DNA from 4 places in the Actinomadura sp. 3N508 genome. Region 3 is predicted to be linked to each of the others. Evidence: riboswitches for the same ligand, from Rfam matches in the RefSeq annotation. Region 3 holds a riboswitch; each other region holds the start of a gene.
The links. A riboswitch is a leader RNA that binds a small molecule or an ion and turns the genes downstream of it on or off. The one in region 3 is predicted to bind cyclic di-AMP.
Positions count from the first base shown of each region.

Region 1 (4,280 bases), on a different contig from region 3:
TCCGCGGCCCGGGGACATCGCCGGCGAGGCCGGAGACGACGTCGGAGTGGACGCCCGCGCAGACGATCAGGTGGTCCACCCGCACGGTCTGCTCGGCGGACGCGACCTCCAGCCCGGCACCGGCGGGCCTGATCGCGGTGACGGGAAAGGAGAACCGGATCTCGCCGCCCGCGCCCGTGATGTCGCCGGCGAACGACTCCGCGATGCGCGTGTAGTCGGTGATCGCGGTGTGCGGGGAGTGCAGCGCCGCCAGGCCCGCCGCGTGCGGTTCGATCTCGCGGATGCCCGCCGCGTCCAGGCGCCGCATGCCGGGGACGGCGTTCACGCCGGCGCGGGCTTCGAGGTCGTCCAGGCGGGCGAGGTCCGCCTCGTCGACGGCGACGACGAGCTTGCCGCACTCGTCGTAGGGGAGCCGCCGCTCCGCGCAGTACTCGCGCAGCATGGCCTTGCCGCGCGTGCACAGTTCCGCTTTGAGGCTGCCGGGCCTGTAGTAGATGCCCGCGTGGACGACCCCGGAGTTGTGGCCGGTCTGGTGAACGGCGACGCGGTCCTCTTTCTCCAGCACGACCACGCGCGTCCCCGGGCGGCGCGCGGCGATCTCCCGGCCGAGCGCCAGCCCGATGATGCCCGCCCCGACGATGCCGGTGATCTCGTCAGCCATACGTCCATCCTGACGTGCGGCCTCCGGCCACCGGACGCGGTGGGTGCCGTCCCGCCAGACGGGGATGCGTGTCCCGGCGGGCAGCCGCGGCGGGATTCCGGGTGCGTAAACGACGGCGGTCGAGATGCCAAGGGACGCGTCGGGCGCCGGAACAGGGTTGGATCCTAGGGTGATCACCGGATACGACACCGTGCTCGTCTGCGCGCAATCCCCGTCCCGCGCCGTGCGACGCTTCCTGGACCGGCTGCACCGGGACCGGCCGGACCTGCGCGTCGCGGTCGAGCCGGGGGACGACCCGTCCTTCCGCCCCTGGGGCGCGGGCCGCGAGATCCCCACCGGCCGGGCCGAAGTGCTCGTCGCCGAGGACGAGGAGATGATCCAGAGGTGGGACGAGGACGGCTACCACCTGTCCCCCACCGGCACCGGCCCATTGATGATCAGCTTCGAGCCCTGCCGGGTACCACGGCTCAGGGCCCGGGTCCTGGAGAATCCGTACGGCGACAACGGCCTGGGATTCGCCCCCCACGAGGTCACGCTCGTCGGCACGGACCTCTTCCTGGTCACGATCGTCACCCCGGACGCCGACAGCGCCTACTCGACATCGGTCATCGACCGCCTGGCCGAATGCCTGACGGGGCTCTAGCCGGGGGAATGGTTGACACGGCTCTTTGGGCCGTGACGCCCTGCCGGAAATGGCGATGCGGGCGGCGGCGGTTCTTCGCCACCGCCCGCATCGGGCCTCAGAGGTCAGGCGGCCTTGTAGCCGAGCTGGCGGAGCTGGTCGGCGGACAGGCGGGACACGTTGTGGTCGTGGTCGGTGGCCGCGTACTGGTGGATGGTCCACTGCTTCCACGGCGAAGGCGCGCTGACCTTGCCGGGAGACCGTCCATAGTGCGCGACCCACAGCGGGTATTCGCCGAGGCCCTTGCCGTGCTCCTCCGCGAAGGAACGGGAACTGTAGAACATCGGCTTGACGCCGGTCTTCTGCTCGACGCGTTCCAGCCAGCGTTTGGCCCAGTCGTTCACCTCGCGCGTCGAGCGGCCGTCCGTGGTCTCCAGGTCGAGGATGAGCAGGTCGCCCTTCGCCAGCCCGGCGGACGTCACCACCCGGAGATAGTGATCGGCCTCCCGGACGGGATCGTTCTGCGGACGCCCGTAATGGTAGGCACCCCTGACCAGGCTGTTCTGCTTGATCTGGGTCCAGTTGCGGGTGAAGGTCGTGTCCTTGTGCGCGGTGCCCTCGGTGGCCTTAGCGATACCGAAACCGGGCTTCTGCCGGCTCCAGTCGAATCCCTTGTCGTGGTGCGAGACGTCCACCCCATAAGGGCGGGCGCCGGCCGCGGGCGGCGCCTCTGCCTTCGCCTCGGGCGGGGCCGCCTTCTCGATGACGGGTGCGGCGGCGGTCCCCGCCGTGGTGCCGGTCTCGGGCGCGTCCGCGGTCCCTGCGGTGACGGCCAGGGGAGTGATCACCCCGGCGGCGAGCACCGAACCCATCAGCAGCATTCTGCGGCGGCCGCGCGTTCTCATCGTTTTCTGGATGCCCGTTCGCACCGGCGTCCACCTCTCCTTTTCCGCCTGCCGGGTTAGCTGACGGGTTCGGGCCAGGAGACGGCCCTACCGCTGGCGGACCAGCGGATTCACCCCTAACGAACCTGGGTCCCCGGCTTCCCTTTTTCGGGAATTCGGCGTCCGGCCGGATTTCGGCCGGTGCAGCGGACACTAAGCACGGGAAATGGGTGGCGGCAAACGAGAACGGCGAAATCAACCGATGGGTTGATACGGGCATCGACCCATCGGTTGGCGGGCCCGGGTCAGCCGGGGAGGCGGATGAGGCGCCGCTCGACGGCCACGGTGACGGCGGCCGTGCGGGTGTCGACGCCGAGCTTGGCGAAGATGTGCACCAGGTGCGTCTTGACGGTGGCCTCGCTGATGAACAGGCGGCGCGCGATCCGCTGGTTGGACAGGCCCTCGGCCAGCAGTTCGAGGATCTCGATCTCGCGGGGGCTGAGGGACGGGGCGGGCTCGCGCATCCGGTCCATCAGCCGGGACGCGATCCCCGGCGACAGCGCCGTCTCGCCGCGCGCGGCCGTGCGGATGCCGCGGAACAGCTCGTCCGGCGGGCCCGCCTTGAGCAGGTAGCCCGCCGCGCCGACCGCGATCGCGCGGGAGATGTCGGCGTCGGAGTCGTAGGTGGTGAGGACGAGGACACGCGGCGGGTCCGGCAGCGCGAGGATGCGGCGGGTCGCCTCGACGCCGTCGATGCCCGCGCCGAGCTGCAGGTCCATCAGGACGAGGTCGGTCGGGACGGCCCCGGCCAGCCGGACCGCCTCCTCGCCGTCCGCCGCCTCCGCGACCACCTCTAGGTCCGGCTCGCCGCCGAGCAGGGCGCGCAGCCCGGCCCGGACGACGGGATGGTCGTCCACGATCGTCACCCGGACCACGGTCACTCCCCGTGCTCCCGTTCACGGGGGACCGTGGCGGCGATGACCGTCCCGGCGCCCGGGGCGCTCTCGACCGCGAGGGAGCCGCCGACCTCGGCGAGCCGGTCCCGCATGGCGCGGAGCCCGTACCCGCGTCCCCTGGCGGACGCGGCCGCCCCGGGGTCGAACCCGGTGCCGTCGTCGGCGACGTCCAGGGACACGGCGTCGTCGAGAAAGGTCAGCGTGATCATGATCGTGGCCGCGTCCGCGTGCTCGCGCGCGTTGGCGACGGCGCCCTGCGCGACGCGGAGCAGCACGGCCTGCACCTCGACGTCCACCGGGTACTCGTCCCCCTCCGTCCGGAACCGTACCCGCGGGCCCGCCTCCGGCCCGGCCCCGGCCAGCTCGCCGAGCGCCGCGAGCAGGGACCCGGACGCCAGCGCGGGCGGGGCCAGCGCCCAGACGAAATGGCGCGCCTCGTCAAGGTTCGCGGCGGCGGCGTCGGCGGCCTGCCGCAGATGGCGGCGGGCGTCCGCCGGCGAGGTGTCCCACTGCCGGTCGGCCGCCTGGAGCAGGATCTCCATGCTGGCCAGGCCCTGCGCGAGCGTGTCGTGGATCTCGCGGGACAGCCGTTCGCGCTCCTCCAGGACGCCCGCCGCGCGCTGCGTGTCGGCCAGCTCGCCGCGGGTGCGGACGAGCTCGCCGACGAGCCGCTGCAGCTCCAGGAAGATGACGGCGGCCATCGCGGCGACCGCGATCGGGGCGAGCACCAGGCTCGGGTCCACGCGGTCCGCGAGGTAGAGGCCCGCGAAGATCACCGCACCGGTGATCACCACGACGGCGGCGATGGCGGCGCGCGGCGACAGCAGCCGCAGCGCGGCGAAGAACAGCGGGACCGCGCACCAGGCGAAGCTCGGGGCGGCGCCGACCAGCGCCAGCCAGCACGCGACCACGGCGCCCAGCCAGGCGAGGCGCCCGTGGCGGCCGAGCGCGTCCCAGAAGGCGACGCCGAGCGCGTAACCGGCGCCGAGCACCCCCGTGAGCGTGAGCACCAGCGGCGTGGCGCCGTCCAGCCCGTGCCCGGCCACGAACCGGGACGCGGACGCGGCCAGCAGCAGGAAGAACCCGGCGTGCATCGCCAGCCGGATCCGGCCTTCGGTCCTGGTCACGTCCCCTGTCTCCCCGTCCCGCATCGGCGC
Region 1 is NZ_JBIRAX010000007.1:374,095-378,374, forward strand. Features, by position in the region: gene lhgO (L-2-hydroxyglutarate oxidase) at 1-661, opposite strand, end outside; gene ACH34S_RS26055 (hypothetical protein) at 831-1,304, shown strand; gene ACH34S_RS26060 (glycoside hydrolase family 25 protein) at 1,409-2,155, opposite strand; cyclic di-AMP (ydaO/yuaA leader) riboswitch at 2,218-2,359, opposite strand; gene ACH34S_RS26065 (response regulator) at 2,473-3,102, opposite strand; gene ACH34S_RS26070 (sensor histidine kinase) at 3,105-4,250, opposite strand.
Region 1: another riboswitch for cyclic di-AMP. It lies ahead of ACH34S_RS26060 (glycoside hydrolase family 25 protein); the one in region 3 lies ahead of ACH34S_RS14865 (CHAP domain-containing protein).

Region 2 (4,280 bases), on a different contig from region 3:
CGGCTGTGCCATCGGTGAAGTGCTCGGCATGGTGATCGGGACAGCACTCGGTTGGTCGAATGTGGCGACGATCGCCCTTGCAGTCGTGCTGGCGTTCATGTTCGGTTACGCGTTGACGATGCGCGGTGTGCTGAGGGCCGGGCTCTCGCTGCGAGCCGCTTTCAAGGTCGCCTTGGCCGCCGACACGGTGTCGATCGCGGTCATGGAGGTGCTGGACAACGCAACGATGGTGATGATCCCTGGAGCCATGCACGCGGGCCCGGCGAGCGTGAAGTTCTGGGGCGCCTTGGCCATCGCGTTCCTCGTCGCGTTCGTCCTCACCACACCGCTGAACCGCTGGATGATCGGACGGGGCAAGGGGCACGCCGTCGTCCACCAGTACCACCATTGAGAGCGCCCCGGCCAGAAAGGCGGTCTCCGGCACAATGTCTGCGGAATGGAGGTGGGCTACGTGGCTGGATTGGGGGGATCGCTTGAGCGTTCCATCATGGACGTGCTCTGGGACGCGTCCGGTCCGCTGCGGGTTCGTGAGTTGCTGGCCAAGCTGAATGAGAACAGCGACAAGGCGCTCGCCTACAACACGGTCCAGACCGTCGCCGAGCGGCTGGCGCAGAAGGGACTGCTGCAGCGCACCCAGGACGGGCTGGCGTTCCGCTACTCCCCCACGCGCGCGCGGGAGGAGTACGCGGTCGAGCTGATGCTCGACGCGCTCATCGAGTCTCCCGACCACGGAAGCATCCTCGCCCGGTTCGCCGAGAGCGTCCCACCTGAGGACGCGCGTCACCTGCTGGAAGCCCTACGCCGCCGCACGGCCGACTCCGAGGACGGGTGACAGCGTGATCTATCTCGTGATCGGCCTGGTCTCCACCGCGGCCCTGCTGGGCTGCCTGGCGGGGCCGGTCCTCGCTCGGGTCGGGCGTCCCGCCGCGCACCCGGTGATCGCCATCGCCTGTTGGGTCGCGGCTTTGGCCGGGACGGTCATCGCCGGTGTCGGCGTCGTCGCGGCGGCTTTGCTGGCGCCGCCGGCGCCCGGTCATGGCGCCCTGGAGTGGTTGCGGGGCTGCCTTCCGCATCACCGGGACGAGGCGATCATCATGGCGGCGGCCGCCAGCCTGGTCCTGCTGGTGGCCTGCTGCGCCAGAGTGGCGCACGGTCTGCCCCGGGTCGGACGTGCGGTGCGTCACCGGCGCCGGCATCGGGAGATGCTCCGGCTCGTCGCCACCGAGCATGAGGGGCATGAGGACGTTCTCGTCCTGGACCACCCCGTTCCCGTGGCCTATTCGCTGCCTGCCAGGCGAAAGGCGATCGTGGTCAGCACCGGTGCGCAGGAACTCCTCAGCGCTGAGGAGTTCGACGCGGTCCTGGTGCATGAACGAGCCCACGTGCGCCAGCGTCATCACGCGCTGCTGCTCATGCTCGATCTCGTGCACGCCCTCCTGCCGTGGCCGCCCACCGTCCGGCGGGCGAAGAAGAACCTTCCGCTGCTGCTGGAGATGGCCGCCGATGATGCGGCGGCGCGGGCATGCGGCAGGCGGACGCTGGTCGACGCCCTGCACCGGCTCGCGGCGACACCGGGGGTAGCCGGCGCTCTCGGCGCCGCGGGCCCGTCGACGGGAGGGCTGGCGGAGCGCGTACTGCGGCTGGAGACCACCGAGGTGAGCAGACCGCGCCGGGCCGCCAAGGCCGCCGCTTCCGCCTTCGTCACGCTCGCCGTCGCCGCTCCCCTCGCCGCCGCGACCGCGACGATCGCGGAACTGTCCCACATCTGCTGAGACCGCTGGGGCGTTTTGTCGTCATCGACTACTTGGGTGGCGAATGAGGCCACTATCTCCTACGCTTCGTAGGAGGTCGTAGCGAGGCGTCCCCGCCGGGGACGGCGACGGCCGCGCCGAAACTCCCGGATCCACAGGGTCCGGGGAACCGGGGAACCGTTTCTCCACCTGGGGTGAATCCGCTCCCGCGAGCGGCAGGGCGACTCCGGCCCGAACCCGGCAGCTCACCCGGTAGGCGGTACAGGAGAGGACACCACATGCAGCGACGAGCTGCCGGACACCTGACGTCGGCCCGCCGCCGGGTCATCACGGGCACGGCCTGGACGGCGTCGATCGCCCTGTCCGCGAGCCTCCTCGCTCCCCCACCGGCCTCTGCCGAGCCGCAGCCGACCCGCAAAGAGCTGACCGAGCAGCAGAAGAAGCTCGCCGACGACGCGGAGAAGCTCAGCGAGCAGTACAACGGATTGCGCGTACGGCTGCAGCAGGCCCAGCGCGCCGCCAAGGTCTCCGAGGCCAACGCCGCGCGCCAGAAGAAGGCCCTCGACGAGGCCCGAGCCCACATCGTCAGGCTCGCCGCCGACAGCTACAAGAACGGTCCTGCGGACCCGGCGGTCGCATTCGCCTCCGCCGGTGACCCGCAGGCCGTCCTGGACAAGTCGGCCACCCTCAACTACTTCGCCCAGCGGGACAGCATCCGCCTCACCCAGCTGCTGCAGACGATGCAGGCCGCCGAACACGCCCGCAAGTCCGCCGAAGCCCGGACGAGGCAGGTCCGCGAACTCACCGACCAGGCCAAGAAGAAGCACAAGGAACTGCAGGCCAAACTGAAGAAGGTCGAAGCCAAGCTGGGCTTCGGCCCCGGCGCCCGCACAGGTGCGGGTCCGGCCGTGAACGTCGACCCGGGCGGCGCCTCGGCCAAGGCCATGGGCGCGGTCCGGGCCGCCTTGAGCCAGCGCGGCGTCCCGTACTCCTGGGGCGGCGGCAGCGCGTCGGGCCCCACCTACGGCACCGCGCAGGGCGCCAACATCAGGGGCTTCGACTGCTCAGGACTGACGCTCTACGCCTACGCCCAGGTCGGCATCAGCCTCCCCCACTACACCGGCAGCCAGTTCACCGCCGGCACCCGCGTCTCGCAGAGCCAGCTCAGGCCCGGCGACCTGGTCTTCTTCCACAGCGACCTGCACCACATGGGCCTGTACATCGGCGGCGGCAAGATGGTGCACGCCCCGCAGACCGGCGACGTCGTCAAGATCAGCTCGATCTCCGGCCGCCCCTTCGCCGGTGGCGTCCGCGTCGCCTGATCACGTCTGATGCGGCCGATGACCCGAAGAGCGCGTGACCGGCCCGACTTCGGAGCAGGAGTGGGGCGGTTGAAGCGGTCACCGGAGCGCTGCCGACGAGCCTTGAAGCTGCCGGTCGGTCTGCTCCTGCTCCTCTGTGTGCTGGCGATGCACGGCTTCCAAGCGTCGCCGAGCCCGCGCGAGATGGCCGGAGTCGCACTGGCGGCGACGAGCCCCGTTCACGACGCGACGATGAGCGCGGCTGAGAATGCCGTGCCGTCCGCGGCGAAGGCCGTCCATCAGCCCTCGGGTAGAGATCATCCAGGTGGTCAGCACCAGGAACATCCGGGCGGTCAGGTCTGCCTTGCGATGCTGGTCCTGATCTCGTTCTTCGGAGCGATCGTCGCGCTGCTTCTGCGCGGGCCGGTGACCGTGGCCCGGCGTCTCCTGATCAGGGTCCGGATCCCGCTGGTGGGCCGGCCGCCACCGAGACCGTTCCTGCACCGGTTGAGCGTGTTGAGGCTGTGACAGGCCATCGGCGCCTTCATGGCACCCAGTTCCCTGACGTCACAGACTTCGACACGGAAGGTTCTCCATCATGAAGCGCGCTTTCGCGCTCGTCGCCGTCCCGGCGCTGACCATCAGCCTGGCCGCCTGCGGCGACAACGGCTCCGGCGACGGCAAGGACCCGATGGCCGGTCACTCGATGCCGACCAGCGCGTCGCCGTCCGCCAGTGAAGGCTCGCGGGGTCGGCACAACGAGCAGGACGTCATGTTCGCCCAGATGATGATCCCGCATCACCGCCAGGCGATCGAGATGGCCGATCTCGCCGTCACCCGCGCCGCGTCCCCCAAGGTGAAGTCCCTCGCCGCGGACATCAAGAAGGCCCAGGACCCGGAGATCAAGCAGCTGTCCGCCTGGCTGACCGGCTGGAGATCGTCCGTGCCCGCGCCCGGGACAGGCGGGACGGGCCACATGGGCCACGGCGGCATGGACGGCATGATGACCGACCAGGAGATGAAGGATCTGCAAGGCGCCCAAGGCGCGGCCTTCGACAAGACGTTCCTGGAAATGATGATCAAGCATCACCAGGGTGCCGTCACGATGGCTAAGGCCGAGCAGTCCTCCGGGCGGTTCCCGGCGGCCATGAAGTTGGCCGGGGACATCGTGTCCACCCAGACCGCCGAGATCACCAAGATGCAGAACCTGCTCAAGCAGTAGGTACCT
Region 2 is NZ_JBIRAX010000024.1:15,851-20,130, forward strand. Features, by position in the region: gene ACH34S_RS41535 (DUF4396 domain-containing protein) at 1-391, shown strand, start outside; gene ACH34S_RS41540 (BlaI/MecI/CopY family transcriptional regulator) at 437-832, shown strand; gene ACH34S_RS41545 (M56 family metallopeptidase) at 837-1,772, shown strand; cyclic di-AMP (ydaO/yuaA leader) riboswitch at 1,886-2,026, shown strand; gene ACH34S_RS41550 (NlpC/P60 family protein) at 2,030-3,073, shown strand; gene ACH34S_RS41555 (DUF6153 family protein) at 3,176-3,580, shown strand; gene ACH34S_RS41560 (DUF305 domain-containing protein) at 3,651-4,274, shown strand.
Region 2: another riboswitch for cyclic di-AMP. It lies ahead of ACH34S_RS41550 (NlpC/P60 family protein); the one in region 3 lies ahead of ACH34S_RS14865 (CHAP domain-containing protein).

Region 3 (4,280 bases):
GGCGCTGGTCAGGCGGCTCGGCGGCGGCACGTCCTCCGGCGGCGGTGGCGGCGGTCGCAGCTACAACGGCCCCGCCAGCGGCTCGGCACGCGCGGCGCTCCAGTTCGCCTACGCCCAGATCGGCAAGCCGTACCAGTACGGCGCCGAGGGCCCCGGCACCTACGACTGCTCCGGCCTGACCATGAAGGCATGGGGGGCGGCGGGCGTCAGCATCACCCGCACCACCAACTCCCAGTACGCCGCCACCAGGCGGGTGGACAAGAGCGACCTGCAGCCCGGCGACCTGGTGTTCTTCAGCGGTCTCGGCCATGTCGGCATCTACGCGGGCAACGGGAAGATGGTCCACGCCCCGAGCACGGGCAAGAACGTCCAGGAAGTGAGCATCACCTCGGGCTACTACCTGAGCAACTACTACGGCGCCGGGCGTCCCTGACGTCCCGCTCCGCCCGCCGCTCGCGCGGCCGGACGGACCGTCTTCACCAACGGACCAGGCTTTGACCTGGTCCGTTGTTGATTTTGTGGGGGTTTGCCTTCTGTTGGGGCTTTGGTACCTTGTCACCACTCGCGGCGCCCTCCAGACGCCGTGGCCCCCGCGACGCCCACCAGGTGCCGCGGCCCGCGCGGCGCATTCCTCCGCCGCGTGACGGGCGGCGCGAGCCACGCGCCTCTCCCCTCCCGGCGGCGCGCTCCACGCGTCGCCCGCGGCACCGCGACGGTGCCGCGACGGTCTCACGCAGACCTCGCCCGACCCCAGCCGACGTGCGCACGCCCGCAGCGTGCATGGCGCTGAGAGCGCTGCCGCGGCGGCCCCGAGGGTCAGGCGCCGGACGGTCCCGGTGACGGGCCGCCGTCCGCACACAACATCAGGCGCCGCTCTTTCGCACGCGGGAGACAGGTCCCGCGCACGGGCCCCATATCGCCCCCAGGATCGCAGCGGCAGCGCCGAATCCGCCGACGCGCGGAACCGGGGACCCATAACCGCCGGAGTCCAGGGACCGTCCCTGGACGGCAATTCCCGGCGCCCGGGGTGAATCGGTGCGCCCTCCCGGAACGATCCGGTGAGAGCCCGCCGTAGGGCCACTTCCTCGCCCGAACCCGTCAGCTAACCCGGTAGGCGTCCGGAAGAGACGAAGGAGTGAAACCCGCAGCGTTACCTGGGCGTGGTCGCCCTCGTGCGACCACGCCCACCTCATCCCTGTGCGCTTCGCGCGGGCGATCCGCCCGCCGGAGTATCCCCATCCGACCGGCGCGCCCGCCCCCGGGCCGCCATCGCCGAGTCCGCGGACCGCCCTGCGCATGCGCGGCGGGACGCGGAGCCGGGGACCCACCTGTGTCCTTTCGGGGTGAATCGGCCTGCCCGCGTGCGGGCCGTAGGGCGGCTTCCACGCCCGAACCCGTCAGCTAACCCGGTAGGCGGCATGGAAGTCGAGGAGATCCCCCCGTGCCAGGCATCAACCGCAAGAAGACCCCGGGCAGGCACCGCAAGCCCAGCACCCGGACCATCACATGGCGGGCGACCGGCGGCGTCGTCGTCGGCGCCGCCGTCCTCGGCACCGCCGCGGCCACCGCGCACGCGTCGGTATTGCCGTTCGGGCCGCTGCCCGCCACGAACACGTCCTCCGAGATGGCGGCCACCGGGAAGGACGCGCGCGTGACCGCGTCCAAGGACCACAAGAAGGACGAGCCGAACCGCAGGAACAGCACCAGGAAGAACGCGACCGCCAAGGGCGGCGGTGCACCGGCGAAGCCGGCCGGAAAGGCGGCCGCGAAATCGCGGCCCACCGCCGCGGAGGCCATCAGGCTCGCCAGGTCGCAGGTGGGGATCGCGGAGAACGGCGGCGGCGAGACCAAGTTCCAGAAGTGGTACATGGGTACGTCCCGCGCGCAGGAGACGCTCGCACGCGACGGCGGCTCCCTCGGCGGCTACGGCGACGCGAACTGGTGCGACATGTTCATCTCCTGGATCGGCGAGCAGATCGGCTTCACCGACCAGATCGGCAGCGACGCCTGGACCGTCGCCCACGCCCGCTGGTTCCAGGCCAACGGCCGCTGGGGCACCGAGCCCAGGCCCGGCGCGATCGTCTTCTTCGCGTGGGACGGCCGCAAGTCCAGCGGCGCCATCCGGCACGTCGGCATGGTGATCAAGAAGGTCGACGACGACACGATCGAGGCCGTCGAGGGCAACACCGGCAACGCGGTCCGGATCAAGCAGCGCTCGAGCAGCGACATCGTCGGCTACGGATACCCCGACTACAAGTCGTGACGCCCGGCTCGCCGCCCCCGCGCCCTGCATAGGATCGCGCGCATGGAAGACGGCTCCGGCGCGGACGACGCCCCCGGCGGCCCCGGCGGCCCCGTCACGCGGCGCAGGGCATTGGCCCTCGGCGTGGGCGGGGCCGGGGTGCTTCTCGGCGGCGTCACGGGCCTCCTCGCCACTCGCTCCGGCCGCGAAGAGACGCCCCCGAGCCACGAGACCAGAGCAATGGGCCGGTACGAGGCCGGTGACGCGGCGGCCGTCCTCGGCAACCGCGCGCGGGCCGTGAAGTCCGGTGACCGGACGGCCTTCCTCGCGACGGTAGGCTCCGCGCCCGCCGCGTTCCAGGCCGCCCAGTCCCGCCTCTACGACAACCTCCGCAAGCTCCCCCTGCACGGTTGGCGCGAACAGGTCGTGACCGTCCAGGCCGCGGACGCGGAGAGCGGCGCCACGGTCGTCCGCGTCAATGTGCGCTACAGGCTGCGCGGTTTCGACCGAGGCGACGTGGTCCGCACCGGGTACCTGGCCCTGGCCCAGCGCTCCGGCACCTGGACGATCGTCGGCGACGGCTCGTCCCACGGTTTCCACGACGACGCCGAGATCTGGGCCGGCGGCCCCCTGTCGGTCGTCGGGGGCCGCGCGAGCCTCGTCATCGGGGACGCCACCGGCCTCGGCGAGATCGCGAGACGCCTGGACGAGGCAGTGCCGGTCGTCAGCGACGTCGCGGGCACGGGATGGGCGCGGCGGGCCGTCGCGCTCGTGCCCGCCGGCGCCGCCCTCGCGTCCGCGCTCGCCGGTCCCGGGCAGCGCCTCGACGAGATCGCCGCGCTCGCGACCATCGTCCCGCCCGCCGGCGGGGGCCGGGGTCCGGGCGGCGACCGCGTCATCGTCTCCCCCGGCACCTTCGGCCGACTGAACGACGTCGGGCGCGACGTCGTCCTCACCCACGAGCTGACGCACGTCGCGACCGGCGCCGCCCGCGACCGCAGGACGCCGGGGTGGCTCGTCGAGGGCTTCGCCGACTATGTCGCCTATCGCGGGTCGAAGATCGGGGTCCGGGCCGCGGCGGGCGAGCTGCGCCGCGAGGTGGCGGCGGGGCGGATCCCGTCCGCGCTGCCCGCCTCGGGCGCGTTCGCCGGCGGCTCGGCGCGCCTCAGCCAGGCCTACCAGGAGGCCTGGCTCGCCTGCCGGATGATCGCCGACCGGTACGGTGAGGCGACGCTCGTGCGGCTCTACCGGACCGCCGGGCGCGTCCCGGAGGCCACCGCGCTGCGGGAGGTGCTGGGTCTCACCCGGGCGGGCTTCACCGCCCGATGGCGCGACTACCTGAAGAAGGAGCTCACGTGAGGGAGCGAACGGCCGGCGGAATGCGGACGCCGCGGATCGCCGCCGCCGTCGCCGCCGGGGTGCTGTTCGCCGCCGTCGCGGCCGTCCTCGCCCTGACGACGCCCTGGAACCCGCTGCCCGGCACCGTGCCCGGCGGGCGCGTGGAACGCGATCCGGCGCTCGACTTCTCCCCGTCCGAGATCGCCCGGTCCAGGGCGTTCGACTCGGCCCTCACCCCGCCCGCCTACACGGGCCTCCTCGCCGGCCTGCTCCTGATCTTCGCGCTGGGCTTCACGCCGCTCGGCGCGCGGTTCATCGGCTGGGTCACCGCCCGCACCCGCCGCCGATTCCTCCGGATCGTCCTCGCGACCCTGGCGCTGACGGCGCTGCTGCGCGCCGCCGGGCTGCCGTTCGACATCTGGAGCGAGTCGGTGCTGCGCCGGTACGGGCTGTCGACGCAGTCCTGGCCCGCGTGGCTCACGGACCAGCTCAAGTCCCTCGCCGTCACCTGGGTCATCTACACGATCGCGCTGCTGCTCCTGTACGCGGTCGTGCGTCGCTTCCCGCGCTACTGGTGGACGGGCGCCGCCACGGGCGGCTTCCTCCTCGTCGTCCTGGTGTCGTTCATCTACCCGATCGCCGTCGAGCCGGTGTTCAACAAGTTCCACTCGCTGCGGCAGGGGCCGCTGCGCACCGAGCT
Region 3 is NZ_JBIRAX010000003.1:764,284-768,563, forward strand. Features, by position in the region: gene ACH34S_RS14860 (NlpC/P60 family protein) at 1-433, shown strand, start outside; cyclic di-AMP (ydaO/yuaA leader) riboswitch at 931-1,132, shown strand; cyclic di-AMP (ydaO/yuaA leader) riboswitch at 1,261-1,432, shown strand; gene ACH34S_RS14865 (CHAP domain-containing protein) at 1,442-2,263, shown strand; gene ACH34S_RS14870 (hypothetical protein) at 2,306-3,601, shown strand; gene ACH34S_RS14875 (M48 family metallopeptidase) at 3,598-4,280, shown strand, end outside.

Region 4 (4,280 bases), on a different contig from region 3:
GGCGGCACCGGAGCGGTCGGCGACCAGCGACCCGGACGGGCGCGTCCGCAGCTCCCCGAACCACGGCTCGTAGCTCTCGAACACGTGGTGCGCCATGCCGGTGCCGCGCGTCTCGGTCATGAACTCGGTGCGGAACCCGATCAGGCCGCGCGCCGGGACGAGGAACTCCATCCGGATCCAGCCGGTGCCGTGGTTCGTCATGTGCTCCATGCGGCCCTTGCGGACGGCCAGGAGCTGCGTGACGGCGCCGAGGTGCTCCTCGGGGATGTCGACGGTGAGCCGCTCGACCGGCTCGTGCTTCTTCCCGTCGATGATCTTCGTCACGACCTGCGGCTTGCCGATCGTCAGCTCGTAGCCCTCGCGGCGCATGTTCTCGACGAGGATCGCGAGGGCCAGCTCGCCGCGACCCTGCACCTCCCACGCGTCGGGACGCTCCGTCGGCAGCACCCGGATCGACACGTTGCCGACCAGCTCCCGGTCGAGCCTGTCCTTGACCATCCGGGCGGTGACCTTGGTGCCCTTCTCGCGGCCGGCCATCGGCCCGGTGTTGGTGCCGACGGTCATCGAGATCGCGGGCTCGTCCACGGTGATCAGCGGCAGCGGGCGCGGGTCGTCCGGGTCGGCGATGGTGTCGCCGATCATGATGTCGGGGATGCCGGCGATCGCGATGATGTCGCCGGGGCCCGCCGCCTCGGCGGGCTTGCGCTCGAGCGCGTCCGTCATCAGCAGCTCGGTGATCTTGACGCGGTCGACGCTGCCGTCGTGCCGGAACCAGGCGACCTGCTGGCCCTTCTTGATCGTTCCGGCGTGGATGCGGCAGAGCGCGATCCGGCCGAGGTAGCTGGAGGCGTCGAGGTTGGTCACGTGGGCCTGGAGCGGGGCGTCCGGGTCGTAGGCCGGCGCCGGGATCGTGCCGGTGATGACCGTGAACAGCGGCTCCAGGTCGGGGCTCGCGGGCATCTCGCCGTCGGCGGGCTTGTCGAGCGAGGCCCGCCCCGCCCGGCCGGACGCGTACACGATCGGGAAGTCGATCTGGGCCTCGTCGGCGTCGAGGTCCATGAACAGCTCGTACGTCTCGTCCACGACCTCGTCGATGCGGGCGTCGGGACGGTCGGTCTTGTTCACCACCAGGATCACCGGCAGCTTGGCCTCAAGGGCCTTGCGCAGCACGAACCGGGTCTGCGGGAGGGGGCCCTCGCTGGCGTCCACCAGCAGGACGACGCCGTCCACCATCGACAGCCCGCGCTCGACCTCGCCGCCGAAGTCGGCGTGGCCGGGGGTGTCGATGATGTTGATCGTCAGCCCGCCGTGCCTGACCGCGGTGTTCTTCGCGAGGATGGTGATCCCCTTCTCGCGCTCCAGGTCGTTGGAGTCGAGCACGCGGTCGTCGACGTCCTGGTTCTCGCGGAAGGCGCCGGACTGCCAGAGCATGGCGTCGACCAGCGTCGTCTTTCCGTGGTCGACGTGAGCGACGATCGCGACGTTCCGGAGGTCGTCGCGCGTGGAGATGGGCATGCGGGCTCGCCTTGCGTGAGAGTTCGGGATCCGCCGCTGACACACGGCAGCCCCCATTCTACTTGGCTCGGCATACCACCCATCCCGGGCGATCGGCGTCCCCCACCCCCGATTGGCCAACTTTGCTGATCCTTTGTAATGTGCCCGAGGTCCGGCCGTCTGGAGCCCCATCCCCTCGGGGCTGCGGCCGGAGCGCCGAATCTCCCGACCGCGGGAGAACCGGGGACCCATAACCCCTGGGGTGAATCGACGCATGTCGTAGGGCGACTCCTGGCCCGAACCCGTCAGCTAACCCGGTAGGCGCGCGAGGAGAGGAGAACACCGGCTTGGCACCGGATCCCCACCGGCGGCGCCGTATCACGCCCGCCGCCGCGGCGACCATGCTCCTGATCGGCCTCGGCGCCACCGCGCCCGCCGTCGCGCACGCCGCCCAGCCGTCCGGACGCGGCCTGCCCGCCGCCGCACCGACCCCGGCCCCATCCTCGCTTCCGACGACGGAGAAGGGCCTGCTCAAGAGCCTGGACGCGCTGAACGAAGAGGCCGAGATCCTCACCGAGAGGTACAACAAGACGCGCGTCGAGCTGGGCAAGGCGCAGAAGGCGCAGAAGGCCGCCGCACAGCAGGCCGCGACACTGCGCGTCCAGGCCGCGCCGGCCCGGGAGCGGCTCGGCCAGCTGGCCGCGGCGAACTACATGTCCGGCTCCCCCGACATGATCTTCGGCGCGAACGGCTCCCCGGAGGGCCTGTCCGACCGCGCCTACCTCGCGCAGAACCAGACGACCGCCGTCCAGGCCCTGCAGAAGCAGATCGACCGGGCGGACACGGCCCAGCGCACCGCCGAGGCGAAGATCGCCCAGGTCGAGCGGGCGGCGGCGGACGCGGAGAAGGCCCGCCAGGCCGCCAAGGCCAAGGTGGCGGAAGTCACCAAGCGCCTCGACAAGCTGACCACCACGCACGTCCGCGACCCGCGCAGCGGCCTGCGCGCCACCGTGAAGGGCTCCGGCCTCCCCGCCAAGATGGCCCGCAAGGCGCTCACCAAACTCGGCGCCCCCTACGTGTGGGCCGCCGCAGGACCGAACTCCTTCGACTGCTCCGGCCTGGTCGTCTGGGCCTACACCAAGGTCGGCAAGCCCGGCCTGCCGCACTACACGGGCGACCTGTACGGCCTGGGGACGAAGGTCTCCCGAAGCGAACTCCGCTCCGGCGATCTGGTCTACTTCGGCGCCGGCCTCCACCACATGGGCATCTACCTGGCCGACGGCAAGTACCTGCACGCCCCGCAGACCGGCGACGTGGTGAAGATCTCCAAGCTCTCCGACCGCTCCGACTACGCGGGAGCCAACCGAATCGGCTAAGAGCCACAAGAACGTACGAGGCCCCTCCTGCGGCGCGGTAGGAGGGGCCTCGTGCTGTGTTTATTGCATTTCTCTCCTCCTTCGGGCCCTGGGGGCCCTCCATCGTCGAGAAAAGCACGCGATCGCTGGCATCGCTCCGTCTCGCCTGGCGGCTCGCTGCGCGATCAGGTTCTCGCAAGCTCGAACCTGCCTTCGGACGCGATCGCGAGTGTCGAGGTTGTTGCGGGGTTGCGGTGATGGCTGGGCGCCGTTATCCCGAGTAGACGTTCAGGTCTCTAGGAGGCCCTGGGTGGCTAGGGCATCTATTACTGGGAGGTCGCCTGGGAGCCAGGGGACGTCGTAGAGCTCGTTCTGGGTGAGCCAGCGGAGGGCCAGGTGTTCTAGGGCGCGGGGTTCGCCTTCGACTATGCGGGCCGTCCAGACGCGGAGGACGGCGCGTTCGCTCAGGTGCCAGTCGGTGCCGATCCTGCGGGTCAGGCGGACCTTGATGGCGAGTTCCTCGTGGCACTCGCGGATCAGGGCGTCCTCGTCGGACTCGCCCGGGTCGACCTTGCCGCCCGGCAGTTCCCAGCCGCCCGCCATGTGCGGCGGCTCGGCCCGCTGCGCGGTCAGCAGCCGGCCGTCACGGATGATCGCCGCGCCAACGACCACGAGCACGATGCCGACCAACCCCTCTCGGTGCTATTTCGCGGCGGCGGCCTCGACCTGCCGCGTCGCCTCTTGGACGATCTTCTCCAGGTGGCCGCCGTGCGCGCCGCGCCAGTAGAGCTGGCCGCAGTCGGCGCAGCGGCCGTAGACGTCGTAGCTGCGGCGGGTGCCCGCCTCCAGGTCGCGCTCGATCTCCTGCTTGTCTACCTGGACGAGTTCACCGTTGCAGGCGGTGCAACGGGTCCAGGGGCGCAGGGCGGGCGCGAAGCGGTCCAGGACGTCGCGGAGCTGGTCGTCGGGGCGCGAGCCGCGGACGTAGGCGCCGAACCACAGCGCGCGGCGGCGGAGCAGGCCGCGGTCCTGGGTGAGCAGGACGCGGCGCTCCTCGTTCGCCTGGACGACCAGCGCCGGGTCGTCCATGTCGTTGTGGTAGGCGGTGTCGAGGCCGAGAAGGCGCATCCGGCGGGCCAGCGTGCCGAGGTGCACGTCGAGGACGAAGCGCGGCGCGACCTGGCCCGGCTCCAGCGGGACGCGCTGCGGGCGCGGCACGGCCGCCACCAGTACCTCCGCGCCAGGGGCCGGACGGGTCGACGGGGCGACCGGCTCGCCGCCGACGGTCATCGGCCCCGCTTCGGGCAGCGGGACGCCGAGCGACTCCACGAGATGCCCGAGCGTCGAGGTTCCGTCGGCGGGCACGCGGCTCACCGGCTCGCGCCGCGCGGCCGGCAGGAACATCAGCAGCTCGTCGGCGACTCGGATGGT
Region 4 is NZ_JBIRAX010000012.1:74,977-79,256, reverse strand. Features, by position in the region: gene typA (translational GTPase TypA) at 1-1,515, opposite strand, end outside; cyclic di-AMP (ydaO/yuaA leader) riboswitch at 1,699-1,834, shown strand; gene ACH34S_RS34130 (NlpC/P60 family protein) at 1,842-2,870, shown strand; gene ACH34S_RS34125 ((deoxy)nucleoside triphosphate pyrophosphohydrolase) at 3,138-3,527, opposite strand; gene ACH34S_RS34120 (Mut7-C RNAse domain-containing protein) at 3,552-4,253, opposite strand.
Region 4: another riboswitch for cyclic di-AMP. It lies ahead of ACH34S_RS34130 (NlpC/P60 family protein); the one in region 3 lies ahead of ACH34S_RS14865 (CHAP domain-containing protein).